Regions from separate parts of the Cellulosimicrobium sp. So1_17 genome, predicted to be linked through region 2. Evidence: predicted binding sites of a transcription regulator. Region 2 holds the regulator's gene; the other holds the start of a gene.
What was found. Region 2 encodes LexA, which represses DNA repair genes until DNA is damaged. Its sites were predicted from a motif close to TCGAACANNTGTTCGA; they were not measured.
Positions count from the first base shown of each region.

Region 1 (10,696 bases), 220 kb from region 2:
GACGTCGACCAGCCCGAACGGTCGTGGTGGTTCACCGTCGGCGGTGGCATCGACGAGGGGGAGGACGACGCCGCGGCGGCCCTGCGCGAGGTGCGCGAGGAGACCGGCATCGCGCTCGACCCCGCCCATCTCGTCGGGCCGGTCTACACCCGCAGCGCAGTCTTCGACTTCTACCGGCAGCACTGCCGCCAGGACGAGGTCATCTACCTCGCGCGGCTGCACGGTGAGGTCCTCGCGGGCGAGGACCTCAGCCGCGACGGATGGACGGACGTCGAGCTCGACGTCGTCGACGAGATGCGGTGGTGGGACCTCGACGAGCTCGCGCGGGTCGAGATCGAGGTGTTCCCTGAGGGACTCGTCGACCTCGTGCGGCCCCTGCTGCACGGCTGGGACGGTGTGACCCGCCACCTCGGGCTCGCGCGCGAGCACTGACGCCGGGCCGGGAGCGAGCGGACAGCCGAGGTCAGGCGCGGCGCGCGGCGACGCGCCACACGATGCCGCCCAGCAGCAGGCCGAGGCCGAGCAGACCGCCGCCGATCGCGAGGATCCACAGCAGCACCGTGCCGCCCACGGTCGCGAAGAACTCGCCGAAGCGCCAGCCCTCCGTCACGACGAAGGACCCGGCGTCCGCGTCCTGGGACGTCGCGACCGACACGGTGCACGCGCCGTCGCCGGTCGCCGTGAACTCCGCGACGGTCGCGGCCGACGTCGTGCCCACGCCGGACGACCCGGTCACGGCAGGGGACGAGACGAGGACGGTGGTGCCGCCGCACGTCACCGTGACGTCGTCCGCGGCGAACGCGGCGTCCCCGGGGCCGCCGACCGCCCACACGGTGTACGGCTCCCCGCCGGCGACCGTGACGTCCGCCTCGCCGGGCACCGCGCCGGACGCGATCGACGCCGAACCCGGCGACCCTCCGCTCGTGACGACGCCCGTCGGGATCGCGCGCAGGAAGAGCGTCACGCCGAGCACGCCCGCGACGAGCGCGCCCACGAGCACCACGGCGCCGGCGACGATCAGCACGGTCGCGCCGCGCGGAGCGCGGCGAGGCGTCGGTGCGACCGGCGGCGGGCCGCCCCACGCCGGTGCGGGGGGACCGGGAGGAGCGCCGGGCTGCGCTGCAGGCGGGTACGTCACGTCGGCGACCCTACCGGCCGACGTATCATCACCCCTCGTGACGATCACGATCGGGGTTCTCGCCCTGCAGGGCGACGTGCGCGAGCACGCCGCCGCGCTCGAGTCCGCAGGTGCCCGCACCGTCGGCGTCCGCCGACCCGAGGAGCTCGCGCAGGTCGACGGCCTCGTGCTCCCCGGGGGCGAGTCGACGACCATCGACAAGCTCCTGCGGATCTTCGAGCTCGACGAGCCCCTGCGTGCGCGGATCGCCGAGGGCTTGCCCGTCTACGGCTCGTGCGCCGGCATGATCCTGCTCGCCGACCGCATCCTCGGCGGCACGGCCGACCAGCGCACCATCGGCGGGCTCGACGTGACCGTGCGGCGCAACGCGTTCGGCCGCCAGGTGGACTCGTTCGAGACCGACCTCGCGTTCGCCGGGCTGCCCGGGGACGACCCCTCGGTGCACGCGGTGTTCATCCGCGCGCCGTGGGTCGAGGACGCCGGACCGGGCGTCGAGGTCCTCGCCCGCATCCCGGACGCGAGCACGCCGGGGATCCCCGACGCCGCCGCCGGTAGGATCGTCGCAGTACAGCAGGGATCGCTGCTCGCCACGTCGTTCCACCCGGAGATCTCCGGCGACGCGCGCGTGCACGAGCGGTTCGTCCAGATCGCGAAGGGGTAGGAACGCATGTCAGGGCACTCCAAGTGGGCCACGACCAAGCACAAGAAGGCGGCCATCGACGCCAAGCGCGGCAAGCTCTTCGCGAAGCTCATCAAGAACATCGAGGTGGCGGCGCGCACCGGCGGCGGTGACCTGGCCGGCAACCCGACGCTCTTCGACGCCGTCCAGAAGGCCAAGAAGTCGTCCGTGCCGAACGACAACATCGAGCGTGCGGTCAAGCGCGGCAGCGGCGAAGGTGCCGACGCCGTCGACTACCAGACGATCATGTACGAGGGCTACGGCACCAACGGGATCGCCGTGCTCGTCGAGTGCCTCACCGACAACAAGAACCGCGCCGCCGCCGAGGTGCGCACCGCGTTCTCCCGCAACGGCGGCAGTCTCGCCGACCCGGGCTCGGTCTCGTACCTCTTCTCGCGCAAGGGCCTCGTCGTCGTGCCCAAGGCCGACGGCGTCACCGAGGACGACGTGATGCTCGCCGCGCTCGACGCCGGGGCCGAGGACGTCACGGACTCCGGCGACGTCATCGAGGTGCTGTGCGAGGCGAGCGACCTCGTCGCCGTCCGCACCGCCATCCAGGACGCCGGGATCGAGTACGACTCCGCCGACTCCGTGTGGCACCCGTCCATGGAGGTCGAGGTCGACGCCGACGGCGCGCGCAAGATCCTGCGCCTCATCGACGCGCTCGAGGACAGCGACGACGTGCAGAACGTCTACGCGAACTTCGACGCGTCGGACGACGTCATGGCGGAGCTCGAGAACGACGACTGACCCCTCGCTCGACCGACGGCGGTCGTGGTCGGGGAGGCCGGGCGGGCGGGGTGCGCGCGGTCTACCATCCGCGCCCTCGTCCCTCGGGCGCTCCCGCCAGGCCCGCCACGACCGCGCGCACCCCGCCCGCCCGTCCTGCTTCCGGCCGGCGGTCCGCGTGATGCGGCGTCGTCGGCTCGACGGTCCCGCTGCGCGCCTCGGCGGATGAGGCAGCAGGTCGTGAAAGGGTGACGGGGTGCGCGTGCTCGGAGTGGACCCTGGACTGACCCGGTGCGGCGTGGGGGTCGTGGACTCGTTGCCCGGGCGCAAGGCCGAGATGGTGGCCGTCGGGGTGCTGCGATCCGACCCCGAGCTCAGCGTGGACCTGCGGCTGCTGCGCATCTCGGAACGACTGGACGCGTGGCTCGACGAGCACGTGCCCGACGTCGTCGCGGTCGAGCGGGTGTTCGCGCAGAACAACGTCGGCACCGTGATGGGCACGGCGCAGGTCGCCGGGCTCGCGATGGTCGCGGCGGCGCGCCGCCAGGTCCCGGTCGCGCTGCACACGCCGTCGGAGGTCAAGGCCGCCGTGACGGGGAGCGGGCGGGCGGGCAAGGAGCAGGTGCAGCGCATGGTCGCGAGCATCCTCGGGCTGGCCGAGCTGCCGAAGCCCGCCGACGCCGCCGACGCGCTCGCGCTGGCGATCTGCCACCTGTGGCGGCCCGCCGGAGCGCTGCAGGGCGGCGAGCGGCACGAGCTCACCCCGGCCCAGCGCGCCTGGGCGGCCGCCGAGCGCACGGCACGCCGCGGGCGTGCGTAGGCCGCGTCGGAGCCCCGGGCTAGAGTGACCCGTCGTACACCTGTTCGCACCGCTCGTGCCGTGACTCGTCCCGCACGTGCGCGCCCCTGCGCCGCGCCCCACGGGCCCGGCGCCCGTCGATCGGAGGACACCGCGTGATCGCGTCGCTGAGCGGGACGGTGGCGAGCGTGCAGCTCGACCGGGCGGTGCTCGACGTCGGGGGTGTGGGCTACCTCGTGCACGCCGCACCCGCGACGCTCGCCGGGCTCCGCGTGGGCGAGACCGCGCGCCTCGCCACCAGCCTCGTCGTGCGAGAGGACTCGTTCACGCTCTTCGGCTTCGCCGACGACGACGAGCGCTCCGTCTTCGAGACCGTGCAGACCGTCAGCGGTGTCGGCCCGCGCCTCGCGCTCGCGATGCTCGCCGTGCACACGCCCGACGCGCTGCGGCGGGCCGTCGCGGGTGCGGACATCGCGGCTCTCGTGCGCGTCCCCGGCATCGGGAACAAGGGCGCCCAGCGGATCGCGCTCGAGCTCGGGGACAAGCTCGGCGCGCCGACCGGGGCCGACGCGCCCGTCGCCGGGTCGGGAGCCGGCACGCCGGCCGCCGTCGAGGACCGTCGGGACCAGGTCGTCGAGGCGCTCGTCGGGCTCGGGTGGAACGTCAAGGCCGCGGACGACGCGGTCTCGACGGTCCTCGCCCAGGCGGGGGTCGACGTCGTCGAGGCCGCCGACGTGGCAGGCGCACTGCGCGCCGCGCTGCGCGTGCTCGGCGGGCAGAGGGGCTGACGATGGCGGACTTCGACCGGGTCGGGGCGGGCGGCTTCCCCGAGGACGGCTTCACGTCCGAGCGCATCGTCGCCGCGGGCGCCGACGACCTCGAGCGCGCGGCCGAGGCGGCGCTGCGCCCACGGCGGCTCGAGGAGTTCGTCGGGCAGCGGGTCGTGCGCGACCAGCTCTCGCTCGTGCTGCAGGCCGCGCTCGCGCGGGGGAGCGCGCCCGACCACGTGCTGCTCTCCGGGCCGCCGGGTCTCGGCAAGACGACCCTGGCGATGATCATCGCCGCCGAGCTCGGCGCGTCCCTGCGCGTGACCTCGGGGCCGGCGATCCAGCACGCGGGCGACCTCGCCGCGGTGCTGTCCTCGCTCGAGGAGGGCGAGGTGCTGTTCATCGACGAGATCCACCGCCTCGCGCGGCCCGCCGAGGAGCTGCTCTACATGGCGATGGAGGACTTCCGCGTCGACGTGGTGGTCGGCAAGGGTGCGGGCGCGAGCGCGATCCCGTTGAGCCTGCCGCCGTTCACGGCGGTCGGCGCGACGACGCGCGCCGGCCTGCTGCCCGCGCCGCTGCGCGACCGGTTCGGGTTCACGGGTCACCTCGACTTCTACTCGGGCGAGGAGCTCGAGCGCGTCCTGACCCGCTCCGCGGGCCTGCTCGGCGTCGCGCTCCACCCCGACGCCGCGCACGAGATCGCGGGTCGCTCGCGCGGGACGCCGCGCATCGCGAACCGCCTGCTGCGGCGCGTGCGCGACTGGGCGCAGGTCCGCGGCGACGGCAGCCTCGACCTGCGCGCCGCGCGCGCCGCGCTCGAGGTGTACGAGGTGGACCCGATCGGGCTCGACCGGCTCGACCGCGCGGTGCTCACGGCGCTGTGCACCCGTTTCAACGGGGGCCCGGTCGGCCTGACGACGCTCGCCGTCACGGTCGGTGAGGAGGCCGAGACGGTCGAGACCGTCGCCGAGCCGTACCTCGTGCGGGAAGGGCTGATCGGACGGACGCCACGGGGTCGCGTCGCGACGCCCGCCGCGTGGGCGCACCTCGGGCTGACCCCACCGCGCGACGGCGGCACGCTCTTCGACGCCTGACGGTGCGACGCACCAGCGGCCCGAACCACCCGGGGCGCCGTGACGGCCGTCACAGGGCGTGCCGCGGAGGGCCTAGACTGGACGGACCTGCGGGGAACTCCACGACCGAACGGCTCGTTGGTGAACCGTGCGCGCGCGCCTAGACTGCCGCGCAGAACCCCGCCGACGAACAGGACACGTGAGACCCCGTCATGGATATCAGCTTCATCCTCATCCTCGCCCTCGCAGCCGGTGCGATGTTCCTCATGACCAGCCGCACCCGCAAGCAGCAGCGCGAGGCCCAGAACTTCCGGTCCGAGCTCGCTCCGGGCCAGGAGGTCATGACGGGTTCGGGGATGTTCGGCACGATCGTCGACGTCGACGACGAGGCGGACATCATCACCATCGAGTCCACCCCCGGCGCGCAGACGCGCTGGCTGCGTGCGGCGATCGCCAAGCGCGTCGACGTGCCGGTGGAGGAAGAGACCGAGGAGCTCGTCGAGGGCGAGGAGCCGGCTGCTCCGGCCGCCGCCTACGGCAGTGCGGCTACCATCTCCTCCGGCTCGTCGAAGGACGACGCCGACGACCTCGTCGTCCCCGACGACCTGTCCGGCCTCACCGACGAGAAGGCGGACAAGGACCGCGACCGTCGCGACGAGGGCACGGACAGCAAGTGACCACCCGCCGGCCGCACGCGCGGCCGGACTGACGCGATGGGCCCCCGGGCCCATCGCACTCGCACGAGAAGAGACGGACAGTTGGCCACCAGCAGCACACGAGCGAGGCCTGTACGGACCCTCGTCTTCCTGGGCGTCCTCGTGGTCGCCCTCTTCGGGAGCCTCTTCGCGGGGACGAAGCTCGACCCGCAGACCGCCGACGACCCGGGCGGCGCGAGCCTGACCCCGGGTCTCGCGCTGGACCTCGAGGGCGGCACGCAGATCATCCTCGAGCCCGTCACGACCGACGGTTCCGAGGTGACGCCCGAGGCGATCAACGAGGCGATCAACGTCATCCGCCAGCGCATCGACGCGCAGGGAGTGTCGGAGTCGGAGATCACCCGGCAGGGATCGGGCAACATCGTCGTCGGCATCCCCGGTGAGCCGAGCCAGGAGACGATCGACCTCGTCAGCCAGTCGGCCCAGATGCGCTTCCGGCCCGTGCTCGCGGTCGGCGCCCCGACGGCCGTCCCCGCCGAGGACGCGGCCGCCGAGGACGGGGCCGCGGACGACGCGGCCGCCGACGACGCTGCGCCTGACGCGACGGAGTCTGCCGACGCCCCCGCCGACGCGGCGACCGACGGTGCGACCGAGGAACCGACCGACGGTGCGACGTCGGGCACGGAGGACGGCGAGACCGTCCGCCCGGAGAACCCGAGCGACCTCGCCCAGATCACCCCCGAGGTCCAGGAGCAGTTCGACGCGCTCGACTGCACGGTCCCCGAGAACCTCGTGGGCGGCGACAGCGGCCCGACGGACAGCGCGTTCGTCGCGTGCTCCGCGGACGGCCTGGCCAAGTACGTGCTCGGCCCGGTCGAGGTCGAGGGCACCGACATCGCGAACGCCAGCTCCGGGCTCCGCGTCGGCCAGACCGGCGCCGTGACCAACGAGTGGGTCGTCAACCTCGAGTTCGACGGCGAGGGCACCACCCAGTTCCGCGAGGTGACGACGCGCCTCACGACCCTGCCGTCCCCGCAGAACCAGTTCGCGATGGTCCTCGACGGCCTCGTGATCTCGGCGCCCGTCTCGCAGGTCGCCATCCCGGACGGCAAGGCCGAGATCTCCGGGAGCTTCACGCGGGACAGCGCCGCGACCCTCGCGAACCAGCTGAACTTCGGCTCGCTGCCCCTGACCTTCGAGGTGCAGAGCCAGCAGCAGATCTCTGCGACCCTCGGCTCCGAGCAGCTCCAGAAGGGCCTGCTCGCGGGCGCGATCGGCATGCTGCTCGTGGTGATCTACTCGCTCTTCCAGTACCGGGTCCTCGGGCTGGTCACGGTGGCGTCGCTCACCGTCGCAGGCCTCTTCGCGTACGGGATCATCACGCTCCTGTCGTGGACGATCGGCTATCGCCTCTCCCTCGCGGGCGTCGCGGGCCTCATCGTCGCGATCGGTATCACCGCCGACTCGTTCATCGTGTACTTCGAGCGCATCCGCGACGAGCTGCGCGACGGTCGCACGCTGAACTCCGCGGTCGAGAAGGGCTGGGAGCGCGCACGCCGCACGATCCTCGCCTCCGACGCGGTGAACTTCGTCGCGGCGATCGTGCTGTACTTCCTCGCGGTCGGTGGCGTGCGCGGCTTCGCCTTCACCCTCGGGCTGACGACGCTCATCGACATCGTCGTGGTCTTCCTCTTCACGCACCCGCTGATGCAGCTCCTGGCGCGGACGAAGTTCTTCGCGACCGGCCACCCGTGGTCGGGCCTGGACCCGCGTCGCCTCGGGGCGCGCAGCATCCGGTACGCGGGCCGTGGCCGGGTCGTCACCACGCCCGGGTCGAGCAGCGCCGTCGAGGACGCGCCCTCGTCCCCGGAGCCGGACGCCGCCCCGGCACGCACCCGCGCCGAGACGCCCGCTCGCGAGACCGTCGCGGCCGGCGTCGGAGGCGGTGACGGGCCACGCATGACGATCGCCGAGCGGCGGGCTGCGCAGCGGCGGGCCGCCGTCGAGGGAACCGTCGAGGACCAGCCTTCCGACGCGCCGTCGTCCGCGGGCGAGAACGAGGAGAAGCACTGATGGCCAGCGGATTCGCCCAGTGGGGCAACGACCTCTACACCGGTCGCCGGTCCTACGCCATCGTCGCGCGGCGCAGGCGGTACTTCGTCGCGGCGATCGTCGCGGTCGTGCTCTCGCTGGCGATCATCGGCGTCCGGATGGCCGGAGGCGGCCTCAACCTCGGCATCGAGTTCCGCGGTGGCTCCGAGTTCACCGTCTCGCAGGCCGCGGACACGTCGCAGCAGCCGGCGATCGAGGCCGTGCAGTCCGTCGCGCCCGAGGAGGTGCCGCGGATCTCGACGGTCGGCGCGAACAGCGTCCGCGTCCAGACGGCACAGCTGAGCAACGAGGAGGTCGAGGACGTCCGGGCAGCGCTCGCCGACGCCTACGAGGTCGAGGTCGGGGACGTCACGAGCGCGTTCATCGGCCCGACCTGGGGCCAGGACGTCTCGCAGAAGGCGATCGTCGGTCTCGTCGTCTTCCTCCTGCTCGTGAGCCTCGTCATGACGGTCTACTTCCGGAACTGGCGCATGGCCCTCGCGGCCGTCGTCGCGCTGTTCCACGACCTGATCGTCACGGTCGGCATCTACGCGCTCATCGGCTGGGAGATCACCCCGGCGACGGTCATCGGTCTGCTGACGATCCTCGCGTACTCGATCTACGACACCGTCGTGGTCTTCGACAAGGTGCGCGAGAACACGACCGGCATCCTCAACCAGACCCGGAGCACGTACGCCGAGCGCGCGAACCTCGCGATCAACCAGACGATGGTCCGGTCGATCAACACGTCCGTCGTCGCGCTCCTCCCGGTCGCCGCGATCCTCTTCATCGGGGCGTTCCTCCTCGGGGCCGGCACGTTGCGCGACATCGCGCTCGCGCTGTTCGTCGGCATGGCGGTCGGTGCGTACTCGTCGATCTTCCTCGCGACCCCCCTCGAGGTGGCGTTCCGCGAGCGCGAGACGGCGATCTCCGAGCACACGCGCAAGGTCCTCGACCTGCGCGCGGACCGCGCGGCGGAGCTCGGCGACGAGGGAGCCGAGGACGCGGTCCTCGCCGCGGCGGGTGTCGACGGCAGCCGCCAGCTCCAGCCGGGTGCGCACCAGGGGAACAGGGCGCAGCCGCGGAAGCGGCGCACCGCCCGATGACGGCCGAGCACGTCCCGGCCGCCGGGACCGACGGCCTGCGGGCCGTCGGTCTCGGCGGCCTCGGACCCGACCGGTCGGCGCGGGTGCTCGAGCTGGTGCGGTCGGTGCCCGACTACCCGGAACCGGGGATCACGTTCCGCGACATCACCGGCCTCCTCGCCGACGGTGACGCGTTCCGGCACGTGATCGAGGCGCTGGGTCACGTGGTCGACGCCGTCGACGGGGGCATCGACCTCGTCGCCGGGCTGGAGGCCCGTGGCTTCCTGCTCGGCGCGCCGCTCGCGACGCACCTCGGGGTCGGCTTCGTCCCGCTGCGCAAGGCGGGCAAGCTCCCGCCGCCGACGGACGCCGTGACCTACGACCTCGAGTACGGCACCGCCACGATCGAGCTGCGCGCGGGAACACTGCGACCCGGCGCACGCGTTCTGGTGGTGGACGACGTGCTCGCGACGGGCGGTACTGCCGCCGCGGGAGCGGAGCTGGTCGAGCGGGCCGGAGGCGTCGTCGTCGGGCTGGCGTTCCTCATGGAGCTCGACGGTCTGGGCGGTCGCGACCGCCTCGCGGGACGCGGGGTGACCACGCTCCTGCACGTGGGGTCGTAGGATTGCCACTCCGGTCGGTGCGGCAGGTCGTCGCACGAACGTCGGCGCACGTCGGCCGCACACGGAGGGAGGCGCACATGAGCGAGGACACCCGGACGTCGTCCGCGCCTGCCGGCCAGGCTCCCGTGACCCCGGGGGGCGGCGGGACCGGAGGCCGTGGCGTGCGGTCGCGCCTCGTGCGGTTCGGGACGCGGACCGGCGGGGGAAGCCCGGCGCTCGAGCCGCTGCTGCAGGCGGTGCGCACGAACCATCCCAAGTCCGACCTCTCCGTCATCGAGCGGGCCTACGGGACCGCCGAACGGGCGCACCGCGGCCAGCTGCGCAAGAGCGGCGACCCGTACATCACGCACCCTGTCGCCGTCGCGACGATCCTCGCGGACCTCGGGTTCGACGGCTCGACGCTCGCCGCGGCGCTCCTGCACGACACCGTCGAGGACACCGAGTACTCCCTCGACCAGCTCCGTGACGAATACGGCGACGAGATCGCGATGCTCGTCGACGGCGTGACGAAGCTCGACAAGGTGACCTACGGGGACGCCGCGCAGGCGGAGACCGTGCGCAAGATGGTCGTCGCCATGGCGCGCGACATCCGCGTGCTCGTCATCAAGCTCGCGGACCGGCTGCACAACGCGCGCACGTGGAAGTACGTCTCGTCGTCGTCCGCCGAGCGCAAGGCGCGCGAGACGCTCGAGATCTACGCGCCGCTCGCGCACCGGCTCGGCATGAACACCATCAAGTGGGAGCTCGAGGACCTGTCGTTCCAGGCCCTGTACCCCAAGGTGTACGACGAGATCGTCCACCTGGTCGCCGAGCGCGCACCGGCGCGCGAGGAGTACCTCGCGGTCGTGCGTGAGCAGGTCACGGCCGACCTGCGCAGCGCCAAGATCCGCGCGACCGTCACGGGCCGGCCGAAGCACTACTACTCGATCTACCAGAAGATGATCGTGCGCGGGCACGACTTCGCGGAGATCTACGACCTCGTCGGTGCGCGCGTCCTCGTGGACAGCGTCCGGGACTGCTACGCGGCGCTCGGCGCGCTGCACGCCCGGTGGA
Region 1 is NZ_CM143702.1:873,516-884,211, reverse strand. Features, by position in the region: gene ACZCLJ_RS03950 (NUDIX hydrolase) at 1-432, shown strand, start outside; gene ACZCLJ_RS03945 (hypothetical protein) at 464-1,138, opposite strand; gene pdxT (pyridoxal 5'-phosphate synthase glutaminase subunit PdxT) at 1,176-1,799, shown strand; gene ACZCLJ_RS03935 (YebC/PmpR family DNA-binding transcriptional regulator) at 1,806-2,567, shown strand; gene ruvC (crossover junction endodeoxyribonuclease RuvC) at 2,803-3,366, shown strand; gene ruvA (Holliday junction branch migration protein RuvA) at 3,501-4,133, shown strand; gene ruvB (Holliday junction branch migration DNA helicase RuvB) at 4,136-5,209, shown strand; gene yajC (preprotein translocase subunit YajC) at 5,401-5,865, shown strand; gene secD (protein translocase subunit SecD) at 5,947-7,917, shown strand; gene secF (protein translocase subunit SecF) at 7,917-9,041, shown strand; gene ACZCLJ_RS03900 (adenine phosphoribosyltransferase) at 9,038-9,643, shown strand; gene ACZCLJ_RS03895 (RelA/SpoT family protein) at 9,721-10,696, shown strand, end outside.
Region 1: a site for LexA is predicted at 3,399-3,414, ahead of ruvA (Holliday junction branch migration protein RuvA). Genes of this name have one in related genera too.

Region 2 (10,696 bases):
CCCGTCCCCTGCCGGCAGGGCTCGGCTCCCGGTAGTCGGGCGGCGTTCACGTCGTCCCGAGGGCCAAGACCCGTTTGGTCCGCACCGCGGAGCAGGCGCACCATGGGTGTGTGCTACGCGCCCTCCTCCTCGAAAACCTGCACCCGCTCGCCGCCTCGAACCTCGAGGCCGCGGGCATCGACGTCACCGTCCGCACCGGAGCGCTCGACGAGTCCGAGCTGATCGACGCCCTCCAGGGCGTCCACCTGCTCGGCATCCGGTCCAAGACGAACGTCACCGCGACCGTGCTCGAGAACGCGCCCGACCTCGTCGCGCTCGGGGCGTTCTGCATCGGGACCAACCAGATCGACCTGCGGTCGGCCGCGACCCAGGGCGTGGCCGCCTTCAACGCCCCGTTCCAGAACACGCGCTCCGTGGTCGAGCTCGCCCTCGCCGAGATCATCGCGCTCACGCGCCGCCTCACCGAGCGCGACCGCGCGCTGCACGACGGCGTGTGGGACAAGTCGGCCGAGGGCGCTCACGAGGTCCGGGGACGCACGCTCGGCATCGTGGGCTACGGCAACATCGGCACGCAGCTCTCGGTCGTCGCGGAGAACCTCGGCATGTCCGTCGTGTTCTACGACACGGCGGAGAAGCTCGCGCTGGGCAACGCCCGCCGCATGGACACGCTCGACGAGCTCCTCGAGACCGCCGACGTCGTGACGCTGCACGTCGACGGCCGCGCGGGCAACGCCGGGATGTTCGGGGCCAAGCAGATCGCGCGCATGCGCCCGGGCGCGATCTTCCTCAACCTGTCGCGCGGGTTCGTCGTCGACTACGACGCGCTCCGCGAGGCGATCCTGTCGGGTCACGTCGCGGGGGCCGCCGTCGACGTGTTCCCCGAGGAGCCGAAGCGCAAGGGCGACTCGTTCCACTCGGAGCTGCGCGGCCTGCCGAACGTCATCCTCACCCCGCACATCGGCGGGTCGACCGAGGAGGCGCAGGAGGCGATCGGGCAGTTCGTGTCGTCGAAGCTGCGGGACTACCTGACGACCGGCTCCACGACCCTCAGCGTCAACGTGCCCAACCTCGCGCTCGAGCAGACCACGGGGATCACGCGCATCACGCACCTGCACCGCAACACGCCGGGCGTGCTCGCGGCGGTCAACGCCACGCTCGCCGAGCACGGCACCAACATCGAGGGCCAGCTCCTCGCGACGCGGGGCGAGCTCGGGTACGTCGTCACCGACGTCGGCTCGCGCGTCGAGCCGGCCGTCGTGAGCGCGCTCGCCGACATGGAGCAGACGATCGCCCTGCGCGTCCTGGACTGACCTGGCGCTCGACCGCCGGGTGCGAAGGTCCCCGACACCGGGGACCTTCGTCGTCTGCGCGCCAGTGGCGCCGCGGTGCGACGATGGAGCATGACCGGATACACGAACGACGCCCCCGAGGTGCTCGACGCCACGACCTGCTGGGCGTTGATCGCGGGGACGCGGGTCTCGCGGCTCGCCGTGAGCGTCCGGGGCGAGCCCGACATCTACCCCGTGAGCGTGCGGGCCCACGACGGCACGCTGACCTTCCGCACCATCCCGGGGACCAAGCTGGCGACGCTCGTCACGAACGACCGCGTCGCGCTCGAGTGGGACGGGGTCGACGGGGACTCCGCGTGGAGCGTCGTCGTGCGCGGGACGGCGCGCCGCCTCGACACGGCGGAACAGGTCTCCGCCGCGGAGTCGACGGCCGAGCCGCTCGTGCCCCTCGTCGACGTCCCGACCGAGGAGTGGGTGAGGATCGATCCGCACGCCGTCAGCGGGCGTCGGTTCCACCGTGCCGCCGCACCTGCGTCGGACACCGACCGGTCACCCGGCACGCGCCCCTGACGCGACCCGCCCGGGGGGCACGCTGCCCCTCGGCGCTGCCCTGACGACCGCGACGGTCCGGGGACGACGACGGGACCCGGCCGCGCGTGGCGACGCAGGTCCCGTCAGGGCTGCTGGAGCGGTCAGCCGGACTTGCGGCGGAACGTGCGCTGCACCGGCCCGACGGTCTCGGACCCGTGCACGGAACCGGTGTTCGTGTCCCCGTCCGCCGAACGGTGCCGGGCGGCGTTCTTGCGGTCGAGCGCCTCGCGGAACTTCGCCTTGGCCTCGTCGCTGGGTGCCGTCTCGGCTGCTGGGCGCTGCTGGTCGGACGCCATCGCGTTCTCCTCGTCCTCGGGGTCAGGTGGGTCGGCTGGGATCGAGAACCAGCCGACGTCAGGTGGTTCGGGAGCCCGACGGTCCGGGCACTCCGCCAGCCTCCCCCACGCCCGGCCCTGGCGCCAGTCCTTTCCGGCCGCCGGCCTCGGGTAGCGTCGTGGACGTGCCTGACACCGCTCCCGACGACGCCCCCGTCACCGGCTCCCGCGACCTCCCGCACCGACGGCTCGGCCGGACCGGGCTGACGCTCCCCGCGGTCTCGCTCGGGCTGTGGCAGAACTTCGGCGAGGCCGACGCGTTCGCGACGCAGCGGGAGATCGTCCTGCACGCCGTCGACCGTGGCGTGACGCACCTGGACCTCGCGAACAACTACGGTCCCCCGGGCGGCGCGGCGGAGTCCTCGCTCGGCCGCCTCCTGGCGCGCGAGCTGCGCCCCGTCCGCGACGAGCTCGTCGTCACGACGAAGGCGGGGTACCGCATGGGTCCCGGGCCGTACGGCGAGGGCGGCTCGCGCAAGTACCTGCTGTCGTCGCTCGACGCGTCGCTGCGCCGGCTCGGCCTCGACCATGTCGACGTCTTCTACAGCCACCGCTTCGACCCGACCACCCCGCTCCACGAGACCGTCGGCGCGCTCGCGACCGCGGTGCGCTCGGGGCGCGCGCGGTACGTCGGGATCTCGTCGTATTCCGCTCAGCGCACGCGCGAGGCGCTGCACGTCGCCGCCGAGCTCGGGGTCGAGCTCGTGGTCACCCAGGTCTCGTACTCGATGCTCAACCGGTGGATCGAGGTCCCGGACGCGTCGGGCAGCAGCGTGCTCGACGTCGCGGCGGACGCCGGGCTGGGTGTCGTCGCCTTCTCCCCGCTCGCCCAGGGGATGCTCACGGACCGCTACCTCCGCGGGACGCCGCACGGCTCGCGAGCGGCTCGTGGCGGACCGCTGCGCGAGGAGTTCCTCTCGGAGGCGAACCTCGAGCACGTACGCCGGCTCCACGCCCTCGCTCGCGCGAACGGCCGGACGTTGGCCGCCACGGCGATCGCGTGGGCACTGCGCGACGGACGAGTCACCTCGGTGCTCCTCGGCGCCAGCTCCGCACGTCAGCTCGACGACAACCTCGCCGCCCTCGAGGCACCGGCCCTCACCGACGAGGAGCTGCGCGCGGTCGAGTCGATCCCGACCGACACCGGGATCAACCTCTGGGCCTCACGCTCGAGCGACCTCTGACTCGCAGCGTCCTCGCCGGCGCCGGGTCAGGACGTCGGCGACCCCGCGACGTCAGCGCCGCCGGCCGCCCCGGCGTCGCTGCCGGCAGCGTCGGGCTCGCCGGGGCCGCGCACCGCGCGCCCGTCGTCGCCTGCGGCCAGCCGGGCGGCGGTCCGCTCCTCCCGTTCGACCCGGAGCGACGTGATCGCGCTCTCGAAGTCCTCCAGGGAGTCGAACGCCTGGTACACGCTCGCGAACCGCAGGTAGGCCACCTCGTCGAGCTCGCGCAAGGGGCCGAGGATCGCGAGACCGATCTCGTACGCGTCGAGCTCGGCGCTCCCGCTCGCCCGGATCGTCTCCTCGACCCGTTGGGCGAGGAGCGCGAGGTCGTCCTCGTTGACGGGCCGGCCCTGGCAGGCCTTGCGGACGCCGTTGACGATCTTCTCGCGCGAGAAGGGTTCGGTGACCCCGGACCGCTTGACGACGGACAGGCTGGCCGTCTCGATCGTCGTGAAGCGTCGCTGGCACTGCGGGCACTGACGCCGGCGACGGATCGACGCGCCGTCGTCCGACGTCCGTGAGTCGACGACACGAGAGTCCGCGTGGCGGCAGAACGGGCAGTGCATGACGGCTCTCCTCGGCTGGGCTCCCCGGCACCTCGCAGGGCGAGGGCGGCGCGACGAACGTATGACGCCGCCCTGCGACGGTGCAACACGCCGAGGTCCCGAGGACGGAGCAGTGGACGGAGCAGATGTGCGCCGCGCCGGACCCCGGAGATGCAGAACGGGGGCGACCGTCTCCGGTCGCCCCCGTCGGGACGCCCCCGTCCCCATCTCGCGCGCGACTCGCCTCGCGCGCTCCGACGTGCTCAGGGGTCGCGGATGACCGCCGACCCCGCCTCCTGCCCGGCCCCCCAGCCAGGCGAGTGAGGTGACACTAACTTAGGCCCGCCTAAGCGTGGAGCGCAACCCAGGGCGGCGCACAGGACGAGCGGGAGCGCGTGTCGTAGGTCACAGGGCCGGGTCGGCGCCTCACGCGTCGACCGGGAGCAGCAGCCGCTGCCCGGCACGGAGGCCCGACGACGACAGCCCGTTGAGCTCGACGATCCGTGCCACGACGTCGCGCACGTCCTCGCCGGGCGTGGCCAGCGCCGACGCGTGGTCCCAGAGCGTCTCCCCCGCCGCGACCACGTGGACCCGGACCTCCTCGGGCTCTCCTGCCGACCCCGCGACGGCGCTGCCCACGCGCGCGCCGAGCACGACCAGGAGCGCCAGGAGGACCACCAGGACGACCCGTCCTCGCCGCGTGAGCCGCAGCGGCGCCTCTGGTACGCCGCCACCACCCGATCGCGCGAGGCCCTGCTCGCCCCACGTCGCCGTCATGCTCGCCATCACTACCTCCGTCCCCCGCCGGCGCCGGAGCGCCTTCCCCGGTCGCTCCGGCCCGGCGGGGTTGTGTCGTCGACCCGGGACCCGGATCGAACACCTGTGCGTAGAACACCTGTACGAAGGTCTACCACGTCCGGCGCGCCGAGTCGAGACATGCTCGAACAGATGTTTGATTCGTGTCGCTCTCTCCCCTAGCCTGGGACCAGGTCGGTTCGCCGGACATGTCCATCGACAGGTCCGGCCCGGAACGCCTCCCGCCAGGGACGACGCACCGGATCGGGTCGACCGGTGCCCCGGCGAGCGCGGCGGGGCACCACCGACGAGGAGGACGGCGCGCCGGACGGGGCAGGTGACCTCCGGGCGGGCGTCGACCGCGAGGCGACGAGGGCGGAGACCACGATGGCGGGACGAGGCAGGAACACGAGCGCGGGGCTCGCCGAGGTGCGCGAGCTCCCCGACGGCACGGCGGGCAGCGACGGCCTGACGCCACGACAGCGCCTGGTCCTCGACACGATCCGCTCGTGCGTCGAGCAGCGCGGCTATCCCCCGAGCATGCGCGAGATCGGCGAGGCCGTCGGCCTGACGAGCCCGTCCTCGGTCAAGCACCAGCTCACCACGCTCGAGCGCAAGGGGTACCTGCGCCGGGACCCGAACCGTCCGCGCGCCATCGAGGTCGTGCAGCCCGACGACGGCCGTCGTGCCGTTCCCCTCGTCCGCGTCGCCGACGACCAGGTGCACGACGAGGCGCACCCCGCGCCGTCGTACGTCCCCGTGGTGGGCCGGATCGCCGCGGGCGGACCGATCCTCGCCGAGCAGGTCGTCGAGGACGTCTTCCCGCTGCCGCGCCAGCTCGTCGGCGACGGCGAGCTCTTCCTCCTGCGGGTGCAGGGCGACTCGATGATCGACGCCGCGATCTGCGACGGCGACTGGGTCGTGGTGCGCCGGCAGAACGTCGCGGAGAACGGCGAGATCGTCGCCGCGATGATCGACGGCGAGGCGACCGTGAAGACCTTCAAGCGGGGCGACGGCCACGTCTGGCTCGTGCCGCACAACTCCGCGTACGAGCCGATCGCCGGTGACGACGCGCAGGTGCTCGGGCGCGTCGTGTCCGTCCTGCGCAGTCTCTGACTCGGCACGGTTCCCGACCTCTACGCGCCCCCGGGCCGCTCGACCGACCTGACGACGGGCCGGTGATCCCTCCTCGTGGGATCACCGGCCCGCCGTCGTGCTCCGCTCCTACAGGCCGAACCGCCGCGCGACCGCGCGCAAGGACTCTGCCGAGCTCCGGAGACCTGTCAGCTCCGCGTCGGAGAGCGGCACCTCGACACGCTCGCTCGCGCCCCGGCGGTCGATCAGCGTCGGCAGCGACAGGCACACGTCGTCGATCCCGTAGTCACCGTCCAGCAGCGTCGAGACGGGCAGGAGCCGGTGCTCGTCGCCGAGGACCGCCTCGATGATGCGGGTACCTGCGAGGCCGACGGCGTAGTTCGTCGCCCCCTTGCCCTCGATGATCCGGTAGGCGGAGTGGACCACCTCGTGCGCGATCTCCTCGCGGGCGTCCTCGGACAGCGGAGGGTGGCCCGCGATCCCGGGCCAGTCGAGCAGCGGGACGCCGCCGATCGTCGCCGAGCTCCACAGAGGGATCTCGCTGTCGCCGTGCTCGCCCGCGATGTAGGCGTGGACGTTCTGCACCGCGACGCCGCAGTGCTGTGCGACGAGGAAGCGCAGGCGCGACGAGTCGAGCACCGTGCCGCTGCCGAACAGGCGCTCGGGCGGCAGGCCGGAGAACTTCAGCGCCGCGTAGGTGACGATGTCGACCGGGTTCGTCACCATGACGTAGACGGCGTCCGGCGCGACCTCGACCAGCCCAGGGAGGATGCTGCGCATGAGGCCGATCGTGCCTTCGGCGAGGTCCAACCGCGTCTGGCCCTGCTTCTGCTTCGCCCCCGCGGTCACGACCACGACGTCCGCACCGGCGCACACCGCGACGTCGTCGGACCCCTCGACCTTCGCCATCGGCATGAACTGGATGCCGTGCTGCAGGTCGAGGACCTCCGCCTCGACCTTGGCCCGGTTGACGTCCAGCATGGCGACCGTCCTGGCCGCCCCCCGCATGAGGGCCGCGTACGCGAGCGTCGACCCGACGGCACCCGCCCCGACGATCGCCAGCTTGGTGGTCCGTGCCGCGGAGCCCGGGACCGGGCTCCCGGCGGGCGCCTGCGCGGGGGTGGGCAAGGTGGTGCCTGCGTCGGTCATCGCGCCTCCGTCTCGTGGGATGCGCTCAGCCTAGGGCGGCGAGGCGCCTCAGCGCAGCGGCAGCGACCTCGCGGTCGGTCGTCCGCCAGAATCCCGGCATCGACCGGGTGAGGAACGTCCCGTAGCGTGCGGTGACGAGCCGGGGGTCGAGGACCGCGACCACACCGCGGTCGGTCGTCGAGCGGACGAGGCGCCCCGCACCCTGGGCCAGCAGGAGCGCGGCGTGCGTCGCGGACACCTGCATGAAGCCGTTGCCGCCCGCCGCCTCGACGGCACGGGCGCGGGCGGAGCGCACGGGGTCGTCGGGACGCGGGAACGGGATGCGGTCGATGAGGACGAGCTGGCACGAGGGGCCCGGGACGTCCACGCCCTGCCACAAGGAGAGGGTGCCGAACAGGCACGTCGCCGGGTCGTTGGCGAACTCGCGCACGAGCGTGGGGAGCTGGTCGTCGCCCTGGCACAGGACGGGGACGTCGAGCCGCTCACGCATCGCCTCGGCAGCGGCGACGGCCGCCCGCCGCGACGAGAACAGGCCGAGCGTCCGGCCGCCCGCAGCCTCGACGAGCGTCGCGATCTCGTCGAGCTGGTGCTCCGTCGCGGCGTCGCGACCGGGCGTCGGCAGGTGCTTGGCCACGTACAGGATCCCCTGACGCGGGTAGTCGAACGGGCTGCCGACGTCGAGGCCTCGCCAGGAGGGCGCCTCCTCGCCGTCCGACCCGCCGCCGCCCAGCCCGAACGTGCGCGCGACGGCGTCGAACGTCCCGCCGAGCGCGAGCGTCGCGGACGTGAAGACCCCGGTCCGCTCGGTGAGGAGGTGCGTACGGATGAGGCCGGCGACGCCCAGGGGCGCCGCGTGGAGCCTGCTCGCTCCCTCGCCGAACCGGTCGGCGGTCCAGCCGCCCTCGCCGGGTCGTGAGCACCACAGCACGTCGTGGCCGGTCGGGTCCCCGGCCATCCGCTCGGCGACCTCGAAGAGCTGGAGCATCGCCGACTGCGCCATCTTCAGGCCGGTGTCCGGCGTCGCGGGCTTCTGGACGCCGGTCTCGGGCTTGAGGCGCGAGAGCACCTCGCGCGCCGCGTCGCGCACCGCCGCGACGGCGTCGCGCGCGCCGTCGGGCAGCCCGTCGGGGAAGCGCTCGGCGGGCAGCGCCCCGACCACGGTGCCGAACGCCGCCGAGGCGGCGTCGAGCGCCTCGGTCGCCGCGCCCCCGTGCCGCCGGGCGAGGCGTGCGGCTCCCTCGATGGCGGGGACCGAGAGGTCGACGGTCGCTGCCGCCGTCACGCGGTCCGCGAGCTCGTGCGCCTCGTCGACCACGAGGACGTCGTGCTCCGGGAGGACGCCCGGCGAGCCCATCGCCGCGATGCCGAGCATCGCGTGGTTCGTGACGACGACGTCGGCCTCGCGCGCGGCCGCCCGTGCCTTGTCGGGGAAGCACTCGGCGAGGAGCGGGCAGCGCTGCCCGAGGCACTCGAGCGCGGTCACGGAGACCTGGCGCCACGCCTTGTCGCTCACGCCGGGGACGAGGTCGTCCCGGTCGCCGCTCTCCGTCTCCTGGGCCCACTCGCGGACCCGCACGACCTGCTCCCCGAGCGACGGTGCCGCGCGGCCGTCGGCCCGCGCGGGCGGGTGGTCGGTCGCGCCGGCCGTCTCGCCGGGCAGGTCGAAGAGCGTCGGCTCGTCCGTCGGGTAGCCGCCCGCGACCTTGTGGACGCACACGTAGTTGTGCCACCCCTTGAGGAGGGCGATCGAGGCAGGGCGCGGAAGCTCTGCGCCGATCGCCTCCGCGACGAGCGGCAGGTCACGGGTGATGACCTGGCGCTGCAGCGCGAGGGTGGCGGTCGAGACGACGACGCGCTCGTCGGCCGCGACCGCGTGCCGCACCGCCGGGACGAGGTAGCCGAGCGACTTTCCCGTACCGGTCCCCGCCTGGACGACGAGGTGCTCGCCGCTCCCGATGGACCCGGCGACGGCGGTCGCCATCGCGTGCTGCCCGTCGCGGCGTGCGCCGCCGAGCCGGCCGACGGCGAGGTCGAGCAGCGTGTCGACGTCCGGGACCCCGGCGAGCGCCGCGGCGTCACGGGACGGCGGGCCGTCCGGCGCCGCGGTGTCCTCGGTCGGACGGTTCGTGGCGGGCGAGACGGGAGGCACCCGTCGAGTCTACGGTCGGGCGCCGACGACCCGGGCTCGGACCCACGGGCTGTGGACGACGCACGACGGCGCCGCGACGGCACGAAGGGTGCCGTGCGACGCCGTCGGCGGTGCGGCGCGAGGCGTCGCTCAGGCGCTCGCGACCGCCCCGGCGAGCTCGGCAGCGAGCGCCTCCGCGACGCGCCCGCGCAGGAGCGTGCCCTCGGGCGTGTGCTCCTCGTGGTCGATCTCGCCCTCGGTGTGCACGCGGTGCACGAGGTCGCCGCGGTTGTAGGGCACGACGACGTCGATCGTCACGTCGGGCCGCGGGAGCTCGTCCGCGATGAGCTGACGCAGCTCGTCGATCCCCGCGCCCGTGTGGGCCGACACGACGACCGTGCGGCGCTCGCGCCGCCGGATGCGGTCGACGACCTCCGGGTCGGCGACGTCGGCCTTGTTGAGCACGACGACCTCGAGGACGTCCTCGACGCCCGGGATGTCGGCGAGCACGTGCCGGACCGCGGCGATCTGGCCCTCGGGGTCCGGGTGCGACGCGTCGACGACGTGCAGCAGCAGGTCGGACTGGCCGACCTCCTCGAGCGTCGACCGGAACGCCTCGACGAGCTGGTGCGGGAGCGCGCGCACGAAGCCGACGGTGTCGGCGAGCGTGTACACGCGCCCGTCCTCGGTCCGGGTGCGCCGGACCGTCGGGTCCAGGGTCGCGAAGAGCGCGTTCTCGACGAGCACCCCCGCGCCCGTGAGCGCGTTGAGGAGGCTCGACTTGCCCGCGTTCGTGTAGCCCGCGATGGCGACCGAGGGGATCTCGTGGCGCTTGCGCGACGACCGCTTGGTCTCGCGGCCCGGGGCCATGGCCTGGATCTCCCGGCGCAGCTTGGCCATGCGGTTGCGGATGCGCCGCCGGTCCAGCTCGATCTTCGTCTCACCGGGACCGCGCGAGCCCATGCCCGCGCCGGCGCCGCCGACCTGGCCACCGGCCTGACGCGACATCGACTCGCCCCAGCCGCGCAGTCGCGGCAGGAGGTACTCGAGCTGGGCGAGCTCGACCTGGGCCTTGCCCTCCCGGGACTTGGCGTGCTGGGCGAAGATGTCGAGGATCAGCGCGGTCCGGTCGACGACCTTGACCTTGACGATGTCCTCGAGCGCGCGGCGCTGCGAGGGTGCGAGCTCGCCGTCGATCACGACGGTGTCGGCGCCGCTCGCGGCGACGACGTCGGCGAGCTCGGCGGCCTTGCCGGACCCGAGATAGGTGCCGGGGTCCGGCTTCGCGCGGCGCTGGATCACGCCGTCGAGCACCTGGGACCCGGCGGTCTCGGCGAGGGCGGCGAGCTCGCGCAGCGAGATCTCCGCGTCCTCCGCGCTCGACGCGGCGCCGTCCTCGTGCGCGTCACGGCTCGAGCTCCACAGCCCGACGAGCACGACCTTCTCGAGCCGCAGCTGCCGGTACTCGACCTCCGTGACGTCCTGGAGCTCGGTGGACAGGCCCGCGACGCGGCGCAGCGACGCGCGCTCCGCGAGGTCGAGCTGC
Region 2 is NZ_CM143702.1:1,091,459-1,102,154, forward strand. Features, by position in the region: gene ACZCLJ_RS04910 (HelD family protein) at 1-35, shown strand, start outside; gene serA (phosphoglycerate dehydrogenase) at 111-1,310, shown strand; gene ACZCLJ_RS04920 (pyridoxamine 5'-phosphate oxidase family protein) at 1,401-1,859, shown strand; gene ACZCLJ_RS04925 (DUF5302 domain-containing protein) at 1,982-2,176, opposite strand; gene ACZCLJ_RS04930 (aldo/keto reductase) at 2,341-3,399, shown strand; gene nrdR (transcriptional regulator NrdR) at 3,426-4,004, opposite strand; gene ACZCLJ_RS04940 (LysM peptidoglycan-binding domain-containing protein) at 4,410-4,769, opposite strand; gene lexA (transcriptional repressor LexA) at 5,166-5,894, shown strand; gene ACZCLJ_RS04950 (L-lactate dehydrogenase) at 6,003-7,022, opposite strand; gene ACZCLJ_RS04955 (ATP-dependent DNA helicase) at 7,048-9,171, opposite strand; gene hflX (GTPase HflX) at 9,301-10,696, opposite strand, start outside.